DNA from 4 places in the Bradyrhizobium sp. Kon10 genome. Region 3 is predicted to be linked to each of the others. Evidence: predicted binding sites of a transcription regulator. Region 3 holds the regulator's gene; each other region holds the start of a gene.
What was found. The regulator LexA, encoded in region 3, represses DNA repair genes until DNA is damaged. The targets are predictions, from matches to a motif close to TGTTCNNNNTGTGTTCNG.

Region 1 (4,714 bases), 110 kb from region 3:
GCTTAGTACTTGGCGACGACCGGGCCGTTGAAGTGATAGTTCACGCCGAACTGCACGGTGTGGAAGTTGAGCGTGCCGGAGGGCACGGCGCCCGAGAAATAGGTCTCGCCGCCAAGGCTGCGATAGAGGTACTCGCCCTTGATCGACCACTGCGGGGCGATGAACGCTTCGACGCCAGCGCCGACGGTCCAGCCCGAGTGGAATTTGCTGTCGGAGATCGAGACCGGGCCCAGCGTCGCAGTGATCTTGTTGTCGATCCAGGCGTAGCCGCCGGTGCCGTAGAACAGGACGTTGTTGACAGCGTAGCCGATGCGGCCGCGCACGGTGCCCATCGCGTCCGTCTTCGAGCTCACCGAGGCGGGAATCGCACCGACGCCCGGCACGAAAACCGCACCAGCTGCCGACGCGCTGACGTCAGCCCAGGCGCCATCGGCCTCGACGCCGAACACGACGTTGCCGGTCTGCCAGTTGTAGCCGGCGGTACCGCCGACGAAGCCGCCCTTCATCTTCGGGTCGCCGGAAGCGTTCTCCCAGGCGCCGCCACCGACGATACCGAGGTAGAAGCCGGTCCAGTTGTAGACCGAGGCCATAGCGACAGGAGCCTTGGTGTAGGGGCGAGCCGCCAGATCGGCAGCCGAGGCGGCGCCAGTGAGAGCGAGCAGACAGGCCGAAGCCAGCAAAATTTTCTTCATTTCAACAAATCCCAGTCCCAGTTTCTGATTTGCCTTCCGTGCGTCGGAAGAGCATCGGACGCGTTGGTCCAACTGATGTCGTACCTACACCACTGAAGCCGCAAGTTGTGTCTCCCGAAAGTCACAACGGCCCAAAAATGTCGCAGATGCTGACCTATTATTCCCCGTTTGCGCGGGCACAAAAAAAGGCCGGCACGAGGCCGGCCTTAGAGACGCGCGTGAAACCAATGCTATCAGTACTTCGCGATGACGGGCCCGCCCCAGCGGTAGTTCAGCCGGATCAGTCCCATATCCACGTCCTGCCCGATTCGGTCGCTCCCGAACGCCGCGCCCGCTGGCGTGGTGAAGCCGACCGTGCGATGGCCGAGGAACAAGTGGTCGTACTCGACGCCCACCGACCAGTTCGGCGCGAAGCCGAATTCCAGACCGGCGCCGATTGCTCCGCCCCAGCGGGTTTCGCGTGCCGAAGCCAGCAGCGCGCCCGCGCCGGGCGTGCCGGCGGCGGCATAGACGTCGTACCTGTCTCCGACCACGGCGCCGCCGCCCTTCACGTAGAGCAGCACGCTGTTCCAGGCGTAACCAACCTGACCGGTGATGAGGCCGAACGCGTCGATGCGCGAACGGTTGCGATCACCCGTGACCAGGGCGCTGCCTGGGAAAAGTGTGCTGACGTTGTCGCCCCGGAAATCGGCCCAGTTGCCTTGGCCTTCAAGACCGAACACCCAATTGGCCGACTGCCAGCGATAGCCGATCTGGCCGCCGATGGTGCCGCCCGTCGCGTTGTGACAGCCTTCGCCCACCAGCACCCCGGTCCCCGGTGTTACGAAGTCCCAGCATTTGTGGCTCGAACCGCCACCGCCGTTGATGCCGATATAGAAGCCGCTCCAATCGTAGATCGTCGCGATCGCAGGCGCCGGCGCCTTGGTGTAGGGACGGGCCGCAAGATCCGCTGCGCTCGCGGGAGCCGAGAGGTTGAACGCGATTAGGCCAAATGCACTTAGCAGGATTTTTTTCATTGCAGTCTCCCCAATCTATTGTTGCTTGCTTCGAGGTCCCCGAAGTGGCCTCAGGCGCGACGCCCATCCGAGCCATTCCAAGGCAAGCCTAGCCCCGTAAGGGCCCGGAGTCCGTCTCCGGAACGCCACAGTCGGCGGTCAATCGAACGGGCTGCAAGTTGATGAATGTTAAGTATTTTTCGGGATAAGCGGGAACCCAAAAAGGTTCCATCGACGCACTGAAGCGAGCGGGACCGTGCTGCGGCCAAGCGCCGGTTTGCAGTGTCGGATTTCGGGCGGAACAAAGCTGGAACGGATCCCGTGTTGATGCTATATGTGGGGATAACCGAGGGCCTGGCGGGCCGATCGATGCCCGTAAGCGTATAGGGTCGCCCAACAGGCGGCGATGGCGCGGGCGCGCGAGCCCGCTAGTCGAATTCAGTGGCATTTGGAGTGGAGAGCGGCGATGGCGGGAAGCGTCAACAAGGTCATTCTGGTTGGAAATCTCGGCAAGGATCCGGAAATCCGCCGCACCCAGGACGGGCGGCCGATTGCGAATTTGAGCGTTGCGACGTCGGAAACGTGGCGGGACAAGGCGACCGGCGAGCGCAAGGAAAAGACCGAGTGGCACCGCGTCGTGATTTTCAACGAAGGGCTCTGCAAGGTCGCCGAACAGTATCTGAAGAAGGGCGCCAAGATTTACGTCGAGGGCGCGCTCCAGACCCGCAAATGGACCGACCAGAGCGGCGTGGAGAAATACTCCACCGAGGTCGTGCTTCAGGGCTTCAACTCGACGCTGACGATGCTCGATGGCCGCAGCGGCAGCGGAGGCGGCAGCTTCGGTGAGGAGCAGGGCGGCGATTTCGGCTCCTCCGGTCCCGTCTCGAGCGCGCCTCGCCGGCCCGTGGCCGCGGGCGGCGGTGGCGGCCGCAACAGCGACATGGACGACGACATCCCGTTCTGAGGACGCGGAGCACACGAGGAGGCGCCGGTTGGATCGGACGGCGCTTCACACGTCGTGTCGGCAATCTTGCCGTCGCGGGAAGGGCTCGGGATTTCCGGGCCCGCTTTCTCTTTTGGGGGACATCGGATTGCGTCACGGCAAACCGGCCGACAGGGCAGGCTGGCCACGCGGTTTTCCCGGTGTTAGAGGCGGTTTCGCAAAGCCTGTTCCAGGCCGTTTCGAAGCGCTCCTCGCAAGGCCTTAAGTTATTGGAAAAATAAGCGGAAAAAGCACTTCCCGAAGGTCCGCAAGGGTGGTTATCAGGGCCTCGATGCGCTATATGATTCCCAGATAAAAACTCACCGGATTCCCCCTTGGCCGACGACGACAACAAGAAGCCCGGCGACGAGCCGGAGCGCTCGGATATTCGCCCCGTCTCCATCTTCGAGGAGATGAAGAAGTCCTACCTCGATTACGCCATGAGCGTGATCGTGGCGCGTGCGTTGCCCGATGCCCGCGACGGATTGAAGCCGGTGCATCGCCGCATCCTGTACTCGATGCACGAGCAGGGCCACACGCCCGACAAGAAGTACGTGAAGTCCGCCCGCGTGGTCGGTGACGTCATCGGTAAGTATCATCCGCACGGCGACCAGTCGATTTACGACGCCATGGTCCGCATGGCGCAGGACTTCTCGATGCGCGTGCCGCTGATCGACGGCCAGGGCAATTTCGGCTCGGTCGACGGCGATCCGCCTGCCGCCTATCGTTACACCGAAGCGCGGCTGACCAAGTCGGCGCTGGCCCTGCTGGCCGACATCGACAAGGACACCGTCGATTTCCAGCCGAACTACGACAACAACGAGACCGAACCGTCGGTCCTTCCGGCCAAGTTCCCGAACCTTCTGGTGAACGGCGCGGGCGGCATCGCGGTCGGCATGGCTACCAACATTCCGCCGCACAATCTCGGCGAGGTCATCGACGCCTGCGTGGCGCTGATCGACAATCCCGCGCTGACTATCGACGAACTCATCAACATCGTGCCCGGACCGGATTTCCCAACCGGCGGCATCATTCTCGGACGGGCGGGCATCCGCGCCGGTTATCATCTCGGCCGTGGCTCGGTGGTGATGCGCGGCAAGGTCACGATCGATACCGTCCGCAAGGAGCGCGAGGCGCTCATCGTCACCGAGATTCCGTACCAGGTGAACAAGGCGACGATGGTCGAGCGCATCGCCGAACTCGTCAAGGAGAAGAAGATCGAGGGCATCGCCGATCTGCGCGATGAATCCGACCGCGACGGCTTCCGTGTCGTCATCGAGCTGAAACGCGATGCCGTACCCGACGTGGTGCTGAACCAGCTCTACAGGTTCACGCCGCTGCAGACGAGCTTCGGCGTCAACATGGTGGCGCTGGACAGTGGTCGGCCGCGGATCATGACTCTGAAGGATCTGCTCGCCATCTTCGTCGATTTCCGTGAGCGGGTCGTCACGCGGCGGACCAAGTTCCTGCTGGGCAAGGCGCGCGACCGCGCGCATATCCTGGTCGGCCTGGCGATCGCTGTGGCCAATATCGACGAGATGATCCGCGTCATTCGGACCTCACCCGACCCGACCACGGCGCGCGACACCCTGATGTCGCGCGACTGGCCGGCCCGCGACGTCGAGGACATGCTGACCCTGATCGACGATCCGCGTCACCGCATCAGCGAGAACGGCACGATTCGGCTGTCGATGGAGCAGGCGAGGGCCATTCTCGACCTGCGTTTGCAGCGCCTCACTGCACTTGGTCGCGACGAAATCCGCGAAGAGCTCGACACGCTCGCCGGCGAAATCGCCGATTATCTCGACATCCTGCGTTCGCGCGCCCGCGTGCTCGACATCGTCAAGACCGAGCTCGCCGAGGTAAAGGCCGAGTTCGCCACCCCGCGCCGCACGGTGATCATCGAGCAGGAGGGCGAGGTCGAGGACGAGGACCTGATCCAGCGCGAGGAAATGGTCGTCACCGTCTCGCATGCCGGTTACGTCAAGCGCGTGCCGCTGTCCGCCTACCGGGCCCAGCGCCGCGGCGGCAAGGGCCGCGCCGGC
Region 2 (4,714 bases), on a different contig from region 3:
CATGGTCAGCAGCACGGCGAGCACCGCATGCTGGGTGCCGACCACGGCGCGCGCGAGATGGTAAAACGTGACGAAGGTCGCGATCTCGCACAGTTCGGCCAGGACATAGACGCCGAACATGTGGCCGCCGGCGGCGCGATAGGCGATGTCGGCGAGCCAGAGCGGCAGCGGCGGGCCAAGATCGGTGCCGACCTGGTATTCGCGGCCAAAGGCCAGCAGTGTTGCGAGGTTGCCGGGCGGGCTGCGGTAGAACACCAGCGCCACCAGCAGCCACATCGCGGCCTGCAACAGCACGGCAATCCATACGATCAGCCGCGGCCGGGCGCGAATGAGCTCGATGACCAGGGAGGTAAACCGCATGCAACGTCCGAAAGATGCAGCCAACCCGTCCAGCCGGCCCTATTCGCTCATGATTGTTTTGATAAAGGGCGCTGCGCGTCGTGGCAACGACAGTCTGCTCTAGAGGCTGGCGGACGCATCGATTTCGATGGCCGCTTCCACCTGCATCTCGGCCTCGGCGACAGCAAACAAGTCCTGCACCGGCTCGACCGTCCAGGGCATGTGCTTGGCGCGGGCGGCGACGACGGGGGCGAAGAAGCTGCGGTGGTGCACGGTGGGCCCGAGGCGGTCGAGGGCATCGAGATGCTCCGGAACGGCATAGCCCTTGTGCTGCTCGAAGCCGTAGCCCGGGCAGTCCTGCGCCAGCGCGCACATCAGCCGGTCGCGCGTCACCTTTGCGATGATAGAAGCTGCCGCGATCGACAGGACGATGCCGTCGCCGCCGATCACGGCCTCACAGTCGCAGGTGGTATCCAGACGGTCGCGACCATCGACAAACACGTGGCGTGGCGGCTCGGGCAGCGCCACCACCGCGCGCTTCAAGGCCCAGAGCGAGGCGCGCAGGATATTGTCGCGGTCGATGCGGGAGCGAGAGGCGACCGCGACGGAGACCTGCGCCGTCGCGCAGATCTTGTCGAACAGTTTTTCACGTTCCTCCGCGGTCAGGCGCTTGGAATCGTCGATGCCGCGCGGAATGCGGTCGGGATCGAGAATTACCGCAGCCGCCACCACGGGACCGGCGAGCGGGCCGCGGCCGGCCTCGTCGCAGCCGGCGACCGGCCAGATGCCGCGCTTGATCAGCGCGCGCTCGCGGCGGAAGCTCGGCGAAGCAACCGCGATGACGCTTTTCTTGGCCGCACCCTTGCCCGGCTCGGCATTCCCGATCGAAGCCTTCTCAGGCTTTTGAGGCGCGACCTTCTTGGCCGGCTTGCTGACGGACTTGTCCCGAATCATGGCCGGGATCGTGCGCACGCGCCTCCGGCCAGCGCAACCGGGAACCCCGGGCAATTCCCGTTATTCAACGACTCCTCAGAACAGACTGAGCTGATCGCCCTCCCGCTTCGGCCTCGCAAAATGATCGGTCGTCAGCTTGGAGCGGCGCTTGTTCAGCCCGAGCCTCTCGCAGGCGATCTCGAAGCGGCGGCCGATGGTCCAGGCCATCGGGCCGGTGCCCTTCATCCGCTCGCCCCATTTGGCGTCGTAGTCGCGACCGCCGCGCATGTCGCGGATCAGCGTGAAGACGTGGCGGTAGCGGTCCGGATAGTTCGCCATCAGCCATTCGCGGAAGAGATCGCGGACCTCCAGCGGCAGCCGCAGCAGCACGTAGGAGGCTTCCTTGACGCCGGCATGGGCGGCGGCATCGAGAATACGCTCGATCTCGGAATCGTTCAGCGCGGGGATCACGGGAGCCACCATGACGGTGGTCGGAATGCCGGCCTCCGAGAGCTGCTTCAGCGCCTCCAGCCGCTTCTGCGGCGTCGAGGCGCGCGGCTCCATGGTGCGCGCCAGCTTGGGATCGAGCGAGGTGACGGAGATTCCGACCTTGGCGAGGTTGCGCTTGGCCATGCGTGCGAGAATGTCGATGTCGCGCAAGACCAGCGCCGACTTGGTGACGATGCCGACGGGATGGCCGGTGCGCTCCAGCACCTCCAGAATGCCGCGCATGATTTTGCGCTCGCGCTCGATCGGCTGGTAGGGATCGGTATTGGTGCCGATCGCGATCATCCGCGGCTCGTAGCCGGCCGCGGCGAGTTCCTTCTCCAGCAGCGCCGGCGCGTCGGGCTTCACGAACAGCTTTGACTCGAAATCGAGCCCCGGCGACAGGCCGAGATAGGCATGCGTCGGCCGGGCGAAGCAGTAGACGCAGCCATGCTCGCAGCCGCGATAGGGATTGATCGAGCGGTCGAAACCGATATCGGGGGAATCGTTGCGCGTGATCACCTTGCGCGAGGTGTCGACCGCCACCGTGGTCTTGAACGGCGGCAAATCTTCGAGGCTTTGCCAGCCGTCGTCGAAGGCGACGCGCGCCTCGGCCTCATAGCGGCCGCTGGCGTTGGATTGCGCGCCCCGGCCTCGCCTGCGCTGGCGGTCGATGGCGACCGCCAGCTCAGGAAAGTCGGAAGCCGCACCCGCCGGCTCGGAGGGCGCCGTGACCGGCGGGTGCTTGAGAGCATGAGAGGATGCTGGACTCATGAAGCCAAGATAGCACGACGAAAGAACAAATCAAGAACGCAAACAAAAAACTGGAAAACAACCCCATGCAAAGCAGCCGCCCAAATTTCGGGCGCGGTGCTTTGACCTCCCGCAACACGGCCGTCCCGGGCATCACGTCTGATGCCGGTCGGGGATCAATCGTCGCGCAACATGGTTGGTGACGAGCGCTGGGTGAAAGTCGGCAGGAACATGACAATCCAACAAAAAACGACCGCCGCGAGCGGCGACCTCGATCTCCTCGATCGCTACTGGCGCGCGGCGAACTACCTTTCCGTCGGGCAAATCTATCTTCTGGACAACCCGCTGCTGCGCGAGCCGTTGCGGCCGGAGCACATCAAGCCGCGTCTGCTCGGCCATTGGGGCACGACGCCCGGTTTGAATTTCATTTACGCCCATCTCAACCGGGTGATCCGCGCGCTGGACCTGAATGCGATCTATATCTGCGGTCCCGGTCATGGCGGCCCGGGCATGGTCGCCAACACCTATCTCGAAGGCAGCTACAGCGAGATCTATCCCGACATCGCGCGCGACGCGGACGGATTGCGCAAGCTGTTCAGGCAGTTCTCCTTCCCGGGCGGCATTCCGAGCCACGCCGCGCCGGAAACGCCGGGCTCGATCCACGAAGGCGGCGAGCTCGGCTACGCGCTGGTCCACGCCTATGGCGCGGCCTTCGACAATCCCGACCTGCTCGTGGCCTGCGTCGTCGGTGACGGCGAGGCCGAGACTGGCCCGCTCGCGGCGTCCTGGCACTCGAACAAGTTCCTCAACCCGGCGCATGACGGCGCGGTGCTGCCGATCCTGCATCTCAACGGCTACAAGATCGCCAACCCGACCGTGCTCGGGCGGATGCCCGACAGCGAGATCCGCGAGCTTTTTCGCGGCCTTGGCCATGAGCCGCTGTTCGTCGAGGGCGACGATCCCAAATTGATGCACCGGATCATGGCGGATGCGCTCGACGTCGCGCTCGCCAGCATCCGCTCGGTCCAGCGGCATGCTCGCGACGGGCGCAAAAACGTCGAGCGGCCGCGCTGGCCGATGATCGTGCTGCGCAGCCCCAAGGGCTGGACCGGCCCCAAGGAGGTCGACGGCCTCAAGGTCGAGGGCTTTTGGCGCGCGCATCAGGTTCCAGTCTCGAACTGCCGCGAGAATCCGGCGCATCTGAAACTGCTCGAAGACTGGATGCGCAGCTACGAGCCGGAAAATCTCTTCGACGCCAACGGCACGCTCATCCCCGAGCTTCAGGCGCTGGCGCCCGAAGGCAGCCGCCGCATGGGTGCCAATCCGCACGCCAATGGCGGGCTGTTGAAGAAGGAGCTGAAACTGCCGGACTTCCGCAGTTTCGCCGTGGACGTGCCGGAGCCGGGCGGTGTCATTGCAGAAGCAACGCGCGAGCTCGGCAAATTCCTGCGCGACGTCATCCGCCTCAACGCGCAGACGCGCAACTTCCGCATCGTGGGACCGGACGAGACCGCGTCAAACCGGCTCGACGCGGTGTTCGAGGCGACCGAACGGGTGTGGATGGAGCCGATCGAACCTTACGACGTGCATCTCGCGCAGGACGGCCGCGTGATGGAGGTCTTGAGCGAGCACCTTTGCCAGGGCTGGCTCGAAGGCTACCTGCTCACCGGACGGCACGGCTTGTTCTCGTGCTACGAGGCTTTCATTCACATCGTGGATTCCATGTTCAACCAGCACGCCAAATGGCTCAAGGTGACGCGGCATTTGCCATGGCGGCGCCCGATCGCCTCGCTCAACTATCTCCTCACCTCGCATGTCTGGCGCCAGGACCACAACGGCTTCAGCCATCAGGATCCCGGCTTCGTCGATCTCGTCGCCAACAAGAAGGCCGACATCGTCCGCATCTATTTTCCGCCCGACGCCAACACGCTGCTATGGATCGCCGACCATTGCCTGCGCACCTACGACCGCGTCAATGTCATCGTCGCCGGCAAGCAGCCGGCCCCCCAATGGCTCTCGATGCGGGACGCGGCCACGCATTGCGACGCCGGCATCGGCATCTGGACCTGGGCGGGCACGGAGGAGGCGGGCCACGAGCCCGACGTGGTGATGGCCTGCGCGGGCGACGTGCCGACGCTTGAGACGCTCGCCGCCGTCGACCTCCTGCGCAATGCGTTGCCCGAGCTGAAGATGCGCGTCGTCA
Region 3 (4,714 bases):
AGCGCGATGGTGCTCATCACCGACCCCGAGCCGGACGCGAGATCAAGACTCGACGCTTTGCGCACGCGTTACGGCCTCACTCGTGCAGAAGCCGCCTTTGCGCTCGAGATCGTCAAGGGCGGCGGCCGCAAAGCGACGGCGGAACGGCTAGGGATCACCGACGGAACCGCGCGCAGCCATCTGTCGAAAATCTTCGACAAGACGGGCGTGAACCGGCAGGCCGAACTGGTGCGGCTATTGCTCCATAGATAAGCTGCGTCCACGCGCATGCACGTCCGTTTTGCCTCGACGGCCACTGTCGGCTAGAACGCTTGCCGCGACCCGATTGTCGTATTGCCCGAGCAGGAGTTTTCACCGTGGCCCTCATGCCGGTTTCCGACGCGCTTGCCGCGGTGCTTGCCGGCGCAGAGCCGCTGGCGGAAGAGATGGTTGCGCTCGACGAGGCCTGGCACCGGGTGCTGGCGCGCGATCTCGCGGCGCGCCGTACGCAGCCACCGCAGGCGATGTCGGCCATGGACGGCTACGCAGTGCGCGCCGCCGACGCGGCCAGGATCGATGCACAGCTCAATCTGATTGGCGAGGTCGCAGCCGGCCGGCCGTTCGCGGGAACGGTGGGCGCTGGCGAAGCCGTACGGATTTTCACAGGCGGCGTCGTTCCCGATGGCGCGGATGCGGTCGTGATCCAGGAGGATACTGCGGTCGAGGGCAAGCGCGTCACGATCAAGGAAGCCGCCCTCATCGGACGGCACATCCGCCTTGCCGGCGTCGATTTTCGCGAAGGCGATTTGCTGCTGAAGCGAGGAACCCGACTCACCGAGCGTGACCTGGCGCTCGCGGCCGCGATGAACCATCCGCGCCTGCCCGTCCGCCGCCGGCCGAGAGTTGCGATCCTCGCAACCGGCGATGAGCTGGTGATGCCCGGCGTCACCCCCGGCGCGGGTCAGATCGTTTATTCCAACGGCTATGCCCTGCACGCGCTCGCGCGCAGCGAAGGCGCCGAGACCATCGACCTCGGCATCGCCGCCGACACGGTTGAGGCGACCACGGCCGGCATCCGCCGCGCCCGCGACAGCGGGGCGGATGTCCTGATCACCACCGGCGGCGCCTCGGTTGGCGACCACGACCTGGTCAAGCCGGCGCTCGAGGCCGAAGGCATCTCGATGGCGTTCTGGAAGATCGCGATTCGCCCGGGCAAGCCGATGATGCACGGTCAGCTCGGCGCGATGCGCGTGATCGGCCTGCCCGGCAATCCCGTGTCGTCCTACGTCTGTGCGTTCCTGTTCATGGTGCCGCTGATTCGCGCGCTCTCGGGCCGCGAAGTGATTCACCACCGTCGCGAACGCGCCGTGCTCGGCCGCGATGTCGGTGCCAACGACCAGCGCGAGGACTATCTTCGCGCGCGCCTTGAATTGCGCGACGACGGCACCCTCATCGCTCATCCCGTGAGTCATCAGGATTCCTCGCTGCTCGCGAATCTGGCTGCCGCACAGGCACTTCTCGTACGTGCGCCGTTTGCGCCGAAGGCCGAGGCAGGCACGCCCTGCGAGGTGCTGCGATTGCCGGTCTGAACGCGTCGCTCGCTCGCGTTCCGCGAAGTTTGTCGCGTTCACGCTAAATTAAGCAGTTGCGGAACACATATCGAACATATAGTGTCCGTTCATGATTTGTTTCGAGCATGTAGCGGCTCATCGCTGAACTCAGCGTCTCGGAATCGAACGACATCAACCGGGGGAATTTGGTCGAGATGTTAACGCGCAAACAATACGAGCTTCTGCGGTTCATCAGCGAGCGGCTGAAGGAAAGCGGCGTGCCGCCCTCCTTCGACGAGATGAAGGACGCGCTCGATCTGCGCTCGAAATCGGGCATCCATCGCCTGATCACCGCGCTCGAGGAGCGCGGCTTCATCCGGCGCCTGCCCAACCGCGCCCGCGCCATCGAGGTGATCAAGCTGCCGGAGCTTCAGGCCGCGGCCGGCAGCCGCCGCGGGTTCACGCCCAGCGTCATCGAGGGCAATCTCGGCAAGGTCCGCGCGAGCTCCAGCGGGTCGGCGGATGACGGCGAGCGCCCCGTCGCGGTGCCCGTGATGGGCCGGATCGCGGCCGGTACGCCGATCGAAGCGTTGCAGACCCGCAGCCACACCATCAGCGTGCCGCCTGACATGCTCGGCTCCGGTGAGCACTACGCGCTCGAAGTGCGCGGCGATTCCATGGTCGATGCCGGTATCCTCGACGGCGACATGGCGCTGATCCAGCGTAACGAGAGCGCCGATACCGGCGACATCGTTGTGGCGCTGATCGACGACGAGGAGGCAACGCTGAAACGTTTCCGGCGCCGCGGCGCCTCGATCGCGCTCGAGCCGGCGAACGCCTCGTATGAGGTTCGCATCCTGCCGCCCAACCGGGTGAAGATTCAGGGCAAGCTGATCGGGCTTTACCGGAAGTATTGAGCCGGCTGCGGACGGTCGGCAGGCCGCCGCGCACGAGCGATTGGAGCGGACGATTGTCCGCTCCGGCTGGATAGTCTTTCTGGTTTTGCACAGATTATCCGGCCACCCCTCCAGCGCTACATCCTCGGCACGCCGCGACGAAGCACACACCGCTTCGCAGGGCTTTGAGAGACCGAGGAGAGAACCATGCGCAGCATTATTCTGAGCACTGTCGCGATGGCGCTGATCGCAGCATCAGCGTCGCAAGCCCTCGCGGCGCAGTCACAGCACCATCTCGGCAAAGCAGCGCGGGCGACGAGCGAGCAATTCCGCAATGCCCGCAACGCGGTCGAGCAGCCGTCGCAACGGGCCTGGCAATATTCCGGCTGGTCGGCGCCCGCTGGCCGCTAATGGCGAAACTGCCCGAATGCACGGGAGCAGGCTTTGTTCCTCGCGCAATTGAAAAAGATATTGTGATTGCAGCGCGCGAACCAAGCCGCAGATTTGCCCACAACCAAGCAGACGCTTGCAGGCTTCTACTCTGATAGAGGCCTGCGCCTCAGAAGAGGCGCGGGTCGCTATCCTGATTGAGGAGCACCCCGATGTGTGACTACAGCCTGCACGCCGTCGCGACGCGTCCCGCAGAAGTCGGCGAGACAATCGTCACGACAACTTTCCGCGGCACCTCGACGCGCGGCTTCGCCTCCGAAGCCGATATGTCGGTCGCGGTCTGTCTGCTGCCGGGAACGGAGCTCGCCTTCGCCGACAGCGTCCGCTACGACAATCGCTGGATCTGGACGCGCACCATCAACTCCCGCGTCGGCAAGTTCGGCAAGGTCGATCCGCACATTCCCGATCGCCATCACGACGCCATCGAATTTCCGGACGGCAAATACGTGCTGGTGACGCAGCTCGTCGAAGGCCAGCGCGCCACCGTGCTGCAATTGCCGGTGACCCAGCCGCTCGGCGAGCGGGAGCAAAAGCCAGAGATAGCCGACAGGCAGCCAACGATCACCCGCCTGCCGATCGGCTGACGCCGCCGACCCCAACGAGGGGTCGAGGCCCGGATTGAAATGCCCATCGCCGGCCGAGGCCGGCGAACTGGAGCGGTTTGCATCTCGCAAAGCCGATCGAATGGGATCCGCCCGCCGCACGTCGGACGGCCAGCCATTCCGGCCCGACGATCGGCTGAGAGGTCAAATCCAGCCCTCGGCTTTCAGTCCTCGGCTTGGAGATCGGCCTCGGACGGCGTTGCGTCATTGCTCCGGGGAGACGCTGTCTTCGTCTTCGGCGCGAGGCTGCCATCATAATCCGCCGCGCCTGCGGCAGCCGGCGACCAGGGACGGTCTGCGCCCCTTGCCTTCACCGCCTGAACGGCAAAACCATCACCACGCCGCATCAGCGCGAGCGCGCCCTGGCTTGCGAGACGCTGACGATCGACCACCATCGCCGTGCAATCCGGCGGCGCCGGCCGGGCGGTCACCACCAGCGCGGCACGATTGCAATCATCGGCCAGCGCGCCGATGCGCAACGCAACTGCGACCAGGCGCCCGTCGGCGAGCGGCGTGACGCAGCCCAAATCGTCGCACGAGACGCCATCGGCCAGCGACGCACTGCCGGCATCACGCGGATCGGCGTCGGCCGCCAGCCATTCCTTGAGCAGAAAGCTGTCCTTGTTCATCCTGATCAGATGCAGCTGCCCGTCCCTGCCCCGCACCGCGACGCTCTGCCCGTCACCGGCGATCAGGATGTCGGGTTGCCGGACGGACAAGCCCCAAAGGATCGCAACCAGCAGCACCAGCGCGCCCGACCAACGCAGCGGCGTGCGCAACAATCCCATCAGGACGAGCCCGAGGCTCGCCGCGACCAGGGGCGCGGTGCCGAAGGCGCCGATATGGCCGACCGCGCCCGGCAATGCCGCGACCCATCGCGTGACCGCGATCATCCAATCGATGCCGATCCCCATCAGCCACCAGAACACGCCGTCCAGTCCGAACGGCGCCGCAAGCAAGCCCAACAGCCCGGCAGGCATCACCAGCGCCGAAACCACCGGCATGGCGCCGAGATTGGCGAGCACGCCGTACGGCGTGACGCGGTGAAAGTGGAAGGCTGCGTAGGGCGTGGTCGCAAGCCCCGCGATCATGGAGGCCATGAACAGCATCGCGATCTCGCGCCCACCCCACATCGCGATCCGCGCAGTGGTCGAATGATCCGGCGAGGCAAACAGGTTCGGCATGCCGACCTGCACCAGCGCCACGAGCCCCAGCGTCGCCGCGAACGACATCTGGA
Region 4 (4,714 bases), on a different contig from region 3:
GGCAATTCGGCTTCCCCCGCGGCATGAACGGCATGCCGCGCCAGCGTCATCAGGTGATCACGGGCGAGGGCTCCGGTTTCTTCATCTCCGCTGACGGCTATGCCGTCACCAACAACCACGTCGTCGACCACGCTCAATCGGTGCAGGTGACGACCGACGACGGCACGATCTACACCGCCAAGGTGGTCGGCACCGATCCCAAGACCGATCTCGCGCTGATCAAGGTCGAAGGCAAGAAGGACTTCCCGTTCGTCAAATTCTCCGACCAGAAGGCGCGGATCGGCGATTGGGTGGTCGCGGTCGGCAATCCCTTCGGTCTCGGCGGCACGGTGACTGCGGGTATCGTCTCGGCCAGCGGCCGTGACATCGGTAACGGTCCCTACGACGACTTCATCCAGATCGACGCCCCCATCAACAAGGGCAATTCCGGCGGTCCTGCCTTCGACATGAACGGCAACGTCATCGGCGTGAACACCGCGATCTTCTCGCCGTCCGGCGGCTCCGTCGGCATCGGCTTCGACATTCCGGCCTCGACCGCAAAGCTCGTCGTCGCACAGTTGAAGGACAAGGGTGCGGTCACCCGCGGCTGGCTCGGCGTACAGGTCCAGCCGGTGACCGCGGATATCGCCGACAGCCTCGGCCTCAAGGCGGCGCGTGGTGCGATCGTCGACAATCCGCAGGACGGCAGCCCGGCGGCGAAGGCCGGCATCGAGGCCGGTGACGTCATCACCGCCGTCAATGGTACTGCGGTCAAGGACTCCCGCGATCTCGCCCGCACCATTGCCACCCTGGCGCCAGGCAGCTCAGTGAAACTCGACGTCTTCCATAAAGGCGAGAGCAAGACGATAACGCTCGCGCTTGGCGAGCTGCCGAACGAGCGGCAGGCCCAAGGTAAGGCCGACGACGGCAAGACGCAGCCGGACGCCGGCACGCCGCGGCTCGGACTCAGCCTTGCGCCCGCGGGTGATGTCCAAGGCGCCGCCGGCCAGAAAGGTCTCGTGGTGACCGAAGTCGATCCCGAGGGACCGGCCGCGCAGCACGGTATCCAGACCGGCGACGTCATCCTGAACGTCGGCGGCAAGCCGGTCGCCAATGTCGGCGATGTCCGGTCCGAACTGGCGCAGGCCAAATCGTCCGGCAAAAAGAGCGTGCTGTTGCAGGTGAAGAGCGCGGAGGCGACCCGGTTCGTCGCAGTGCCGCTCGCGTAAGTCTCGCGACTTCGACCGCAAATTCAAAAGGCGGCCTGCGGGCCGCCTTTTTTCGTGTGCGCTGACATACCCACAGGTAGCCGATAACATTCTCGTTAACGGCAGCAATGGTGACGGGTTCGTCCGAAAAAGCCGCGTTCGCTGTTCACACTCGGGAGTCGCGTGTTGCACTTTGGCGTGGAAGCGCCAGAGCCTGTCGGAAGAGTGGAACTTCGGACCGTCCGGCTGCTTTGGAACCCGCCGGTGGTTCGCATTTGATCGGTGCCAAGATGGGTCGATTGAAGCTCTCGCTGATGAGTGCGCTGCTCGTGGCGCCCCTGGTATTATCTATCGGAAGTGCGATGGGTCGCGACGACGGCCGCTACGCCGATTCGCCGCTCAAGCCTTGGTTCGACAGTCTGCGCAGCCATCTCGGTCCGTGCTGCTCGGACGCCGACGGCGTTGCGGTCGCCGATCCCGATTGGGAATCGCACAACGGCCACTACCAAGTGCGCCTCGACGGGCAGTGGGTCGAAGTCCCCGACGAAGCCGTCATCACCGAGCCAAACCGCGCCGGCCGCACCATGGTGTGGCCGGTCAAGACGGCGTTTGGCATCTCGATCCGCTGCTTCATGCCGGGCAGCATGATCTGAGGCTGGTCTCTACGACCGCTTGGCGGATTTACGTTTGGAGCTTTTCTTCGATCTTTTGCTCGAACTTTTCCTCGAACTCTTCTTGGCCGTCTTCTTGGTCTTCTTGGCTGTTTTCCGCTTCGACGCCTTCTTCGGGACCTTCTTGCCCTTCTTGCGCGCTTCGGACAGGCCGATTGCGATCGCCTGCTTGCGGCTCTTCACGCGTCCGCCACGACCGCCCGGTCCGCTCTTCGCGGTACCCTTCTTGTAACGGCGCATCTCGCGCTCGACATCCTTGCCGGCGCTGCGCGAGTAACGGCGCTTCTTTGCCTTGCGTGCCATCAAGTTTCTCCCTTCGGTCGAGAGAACTGCTCGAAGCAGGCATGGTTCCGAAACGCGCCGCAACGCGCGAACGCGCCAAGCAAGCTAGAAGGAATTCGCCAGCTCGATTTCCGCCTCCAGCAGCTGGATGCGTCGCGCGGCTTCACCGGAGGACAGATATCGATCGTATTGCGTGGGCTGGTAGGCCTCCTCACTCAGCCGCTTCAGCCTCAGCCCCTGCGCCCGGGTCATCTGATCCATGAAAAAAACCCTGGCGTCGTATTGACCCTGAACCTGCATGTCCGCTCTCCATACGGAATTGGTGACTTGACTATATGTTCTTATTTTGTTCTAACAAGTCATGGACAACAGAATTAATGAAATTCGACGTAAAATCAGCGCCTTGAGGCTGGAAATGGCCCACGTCGAGGCGTCTGTGCGCGATCTCGTCAACCGCGATCGCGACTGCACCGAGCAAGCCCTCGCGCAGATGGATCTGCGCCGGAAAATCAACCTGCTGATCGGCGAATGGAAGGCAGCCGGGGGCGGCGAGGTGTTGCCCGATATCGGCAACCGGGTGCGTCTGCGTTCAGGGATGATCGAGAGCAAGCCGACACGCGCGGCTCTGCGTCGCTGAGATATTGAGAGGGAATCATCAGAGGCGTTCAGCGGATGGAGGCACGTCGTGGACGAAGACCCGGACGCCTACCGGATTCTGAAACTGCGCGCCGAGATCCTCGAACTGGGCTTCGCGATCCGTCAATTGCGGCGTGAGGGCCTCGACGACGCCGCGGCCCAGCTCCTGATCTCGCGTAAGCGGGCGCGGCTTGACCAGCTCGTGAAGACACTTTCGTAAGTCGCGCCTTAACTTCACTTGAGATGCGGCGCAGCTCGCGGAGCAGGCCAATCCCCCGTTCGCGCATCAAAGCAAAAGGCCCCGCGATCGCGGGGCCTTTCCTGGAGTTCGGCGAGCCTACTTGGTGTTGGTCGTGCCCTTATTCGTCATGCTGCCGCCTTGGTCGGAGCCGGGACCAGAGCCGCCTTGGCCGGAGGCGTCAGGGGCCCTTGACTTGGTATTGGCTCCCGTCGTCTGCGAAGACGACATCGAGGATGGGTGTTTCGATTTGTGCGACTTGGCCTGCGCGGCGAACGGCGCGGCGGCAAGGCCGGTTGCCAACATCACGGCGAGGGCGAGCTTGGTGGTCTTCATGCGGGGGACTCCTGAGTTGAATTGACGCAGGCACCCAACCGCTATCTGCGGCAGGAGTTCCAAGGAACCACTCAGGCGTTTTCACCCGGACCTCAAAATTCCTTGTCTTCGGAAATGATGAACACGACGCCTGTGAGCGCTGCGCCGATCGAAAACGTCGTCACCAGCGTGATGACAAAGACGAAAACCGCCTGGCGTCCGCCATGGTTCAGCAGGCTGGCGACCGCTGGATTGAACAGAATAAGTGCAAGACCGAAACCAAGGCCGAGCGCGGCACCCATCATCGCATGCGTCATCAGCTTGATGAGGCCGGTGGGAGAGATCAGGCTTGGCGACTTTTTTGCCCGCATGGAACTGCCGCTCGCTTTGGCATGCAAACGCGCGCAATGATCCAGGGTTCCATCCCGGATGAAGGAATTGTCATGAGTCGCTTCAGGCGACGTTCATGCTCGCTTTGCGAGAATGACGCCACCAACACGGGAATATTCGATATGGGCAAGGTTGTCTTTCTTTATCGCTCGCTGGCATATCGCAACGCGGCCGCCGACATGCTGCGCAAGGCGCGCAAGCTGCCGCGCGGCGCGGAGCGAAGCGCGGCCCTTCGCTACGCGACGGCGTTACGCGATCTCGCGCAAACGGAAGCATGGCTTGAGGGGCGCATCGCCGTTGACCCTCGGCCGACAGAGCAGAGGGAAGCAGTCGCTTCGCGCTAACCCAACGCGCGTTGTAGCTCAGGAAAGGTGTTGGGGTCGAACCTGTCCTGTGCTGCCGACACGGCCGCAGATTTTGGCATCAGGGGCACTTCGAGCCGGCACAACAGGCCTTCCGCGCGCCAATCAAATTGCGCTCGTCCGCCGAGCTGCGATTCGACACTCGCCAGCAGGCTCCTTGTGCCAAAGCCGCGCGATTTCGGCGTCATGACTGCTGGGCCGCCGGATTCCTCCCACGTCAAAATGAGGAGGTCGTTCTCGGACTGCCAGCCGATTGCAAGCCGTCCTGATCGTGTCGAGAGCGCACCATATTTTGCCGAATTGGTGAAGAGCTCGTGCAGAGCAAGTGCCAGTGTCTGTGCCGTGGTGGGCAGCAACTGCACCTGGGGACCTGCCAGCTTGACCTGGCCGCCAAGCGAATAGGGCGCAAGCTCCTCGTCGATCAGCTTGGACAACTCGGCGCCTTGCCAGCTCGACAGCGACAGGATCGTGTGCACGCGCGCGAGTGCGTTGATGCGCCCCTCGACGGCGCTGACATAGGCTTGGACCCCGTCGGCGCGGGTGAGGCGCACGATCGACTGCGCCAGTGCCAGCGCGTTCTTGGCGCGATGGTCGACTTCCCGTGCCAGCAGAGTCTGTCGCTCTTCGGCGCGC

Region 1: the regulator LexA is predicted to act here: its motif matches at 1,985-2,002, upstream of AC0L2O_RS10460 (single-stranded DNA-binding protein).
Region 2: the regulator LexA is predicted to act here: its motif matches at 2,554-2,571, upstream of AC0L2O_RS02165 (PA0069 family radical SAM protein).
Region 4: the regulator LexA is predicted to act here: its motif matches at 2,477-2,494, upstream of AC0L2O_RS01760 (DUF3072 domain-containing protein).

Annotation. Positions count from the first base shown of each region.
Region 1 covers NZ_JBVVOZ010000005.1:225,960-230,673, forward strand. Annotated here, with positions in the region: gene AC0L2O_RS10450 (outer membrane protein) at 3-692, opposite strand; gene AC0L2O_RS10455 (outer membrane protein) at 926-1,708, opposite strand; gene AC0L2O_RS10460 (single-stranded DNA-binding protein) at 2,154-2,651, shown strand; gene gyrA (DNA gyrase subunit A) at 3,005-4,714, shown strand, end outside.
Region 2 covers NZ_JBVVOZ010000001.1:442,717-447,430, forward strand. Annotated here, with positions in the region: gene AC0L2O_RS02155 (glycosyltransferase family 39 protein) at 1-360, opposite strand, end outside; gene AC0L2O_RS02160 (ribonuclease HII) at 460-1,293, opposite strand; gene AC0L2O_RS02165 (PA0069 family radical SAM protein) at 1,369-2,532, opposite strand; gene AC0L2O_RS02170 (phosphoketolase family protein) at 2,743-4,714, shown strand, end outside.
Region 3 covers NZ_JBVVOZ010000005.1:118,178-122,891, reverse strand. Annotated here, with positions in the region: gene AC0L2O_RS09965 (helix-turn-helix transcriptional regulator) at 1-252, shown strand, start outside; gene AC0L2O_RS09960 (molybdopterin molybdotransferase MoeA) at 357-1,568, shown strand; gene lexA (transcriptional repressor LexA) at 1,745-2,446, shown strand; gene AC0L2O_RS09950 (hypothetical protein) at 2,633-2,836, shown strand; gene AC0L2O_RS09945 (hypothetical protein) at 3,028-3,459, shown strand; gene AC0L2O_RS09940 (ComEC/Rec2 family competence protein) at 3,642-4,714, opposite strand, start outside.
Region 4 covers NZ_JBVVOZ010000001.1:362,117-366,830, reverse strand. Annotated here, with positions in the region: gene AC0L2O_RS01775 (Do family serine endopeptidase) at 1-1,208, shown strand, start outside; gene AC0L2O_RS01770 (hypothetical protein) at 1,478-1,840, shown strand; gene AC0L2O_RS01765 (DUF6496 domain-containing protein) at 1,850-2,161, opposite strand; gene AC0L2O_RS01760 (DUF3072 domain-containing protein) at 2,246-2,440, opposite strand; gene AC0L2O_RS01755 (hypothetical protein) at 2,556-2,777, shown strand; gene AC0L2O_RS01750 (hypothetical protein) at 2,826-2,996, shown strand; gene AC0L2O_RS01745 (hypothetical protein) at 3,114-3,350, opposite strand; gene AC0L2O_RS01740 (hypothetical protein) at 3,443-3,700, opposite strand; gene AC0L2O_RS01735 (hypothetical protein) at 3,737-4,063, shown strand; gene AC0L2O_RS01730 (HWE histidine kinase domain-containing protein) at 4,060-4,714, opposite strand, start outside.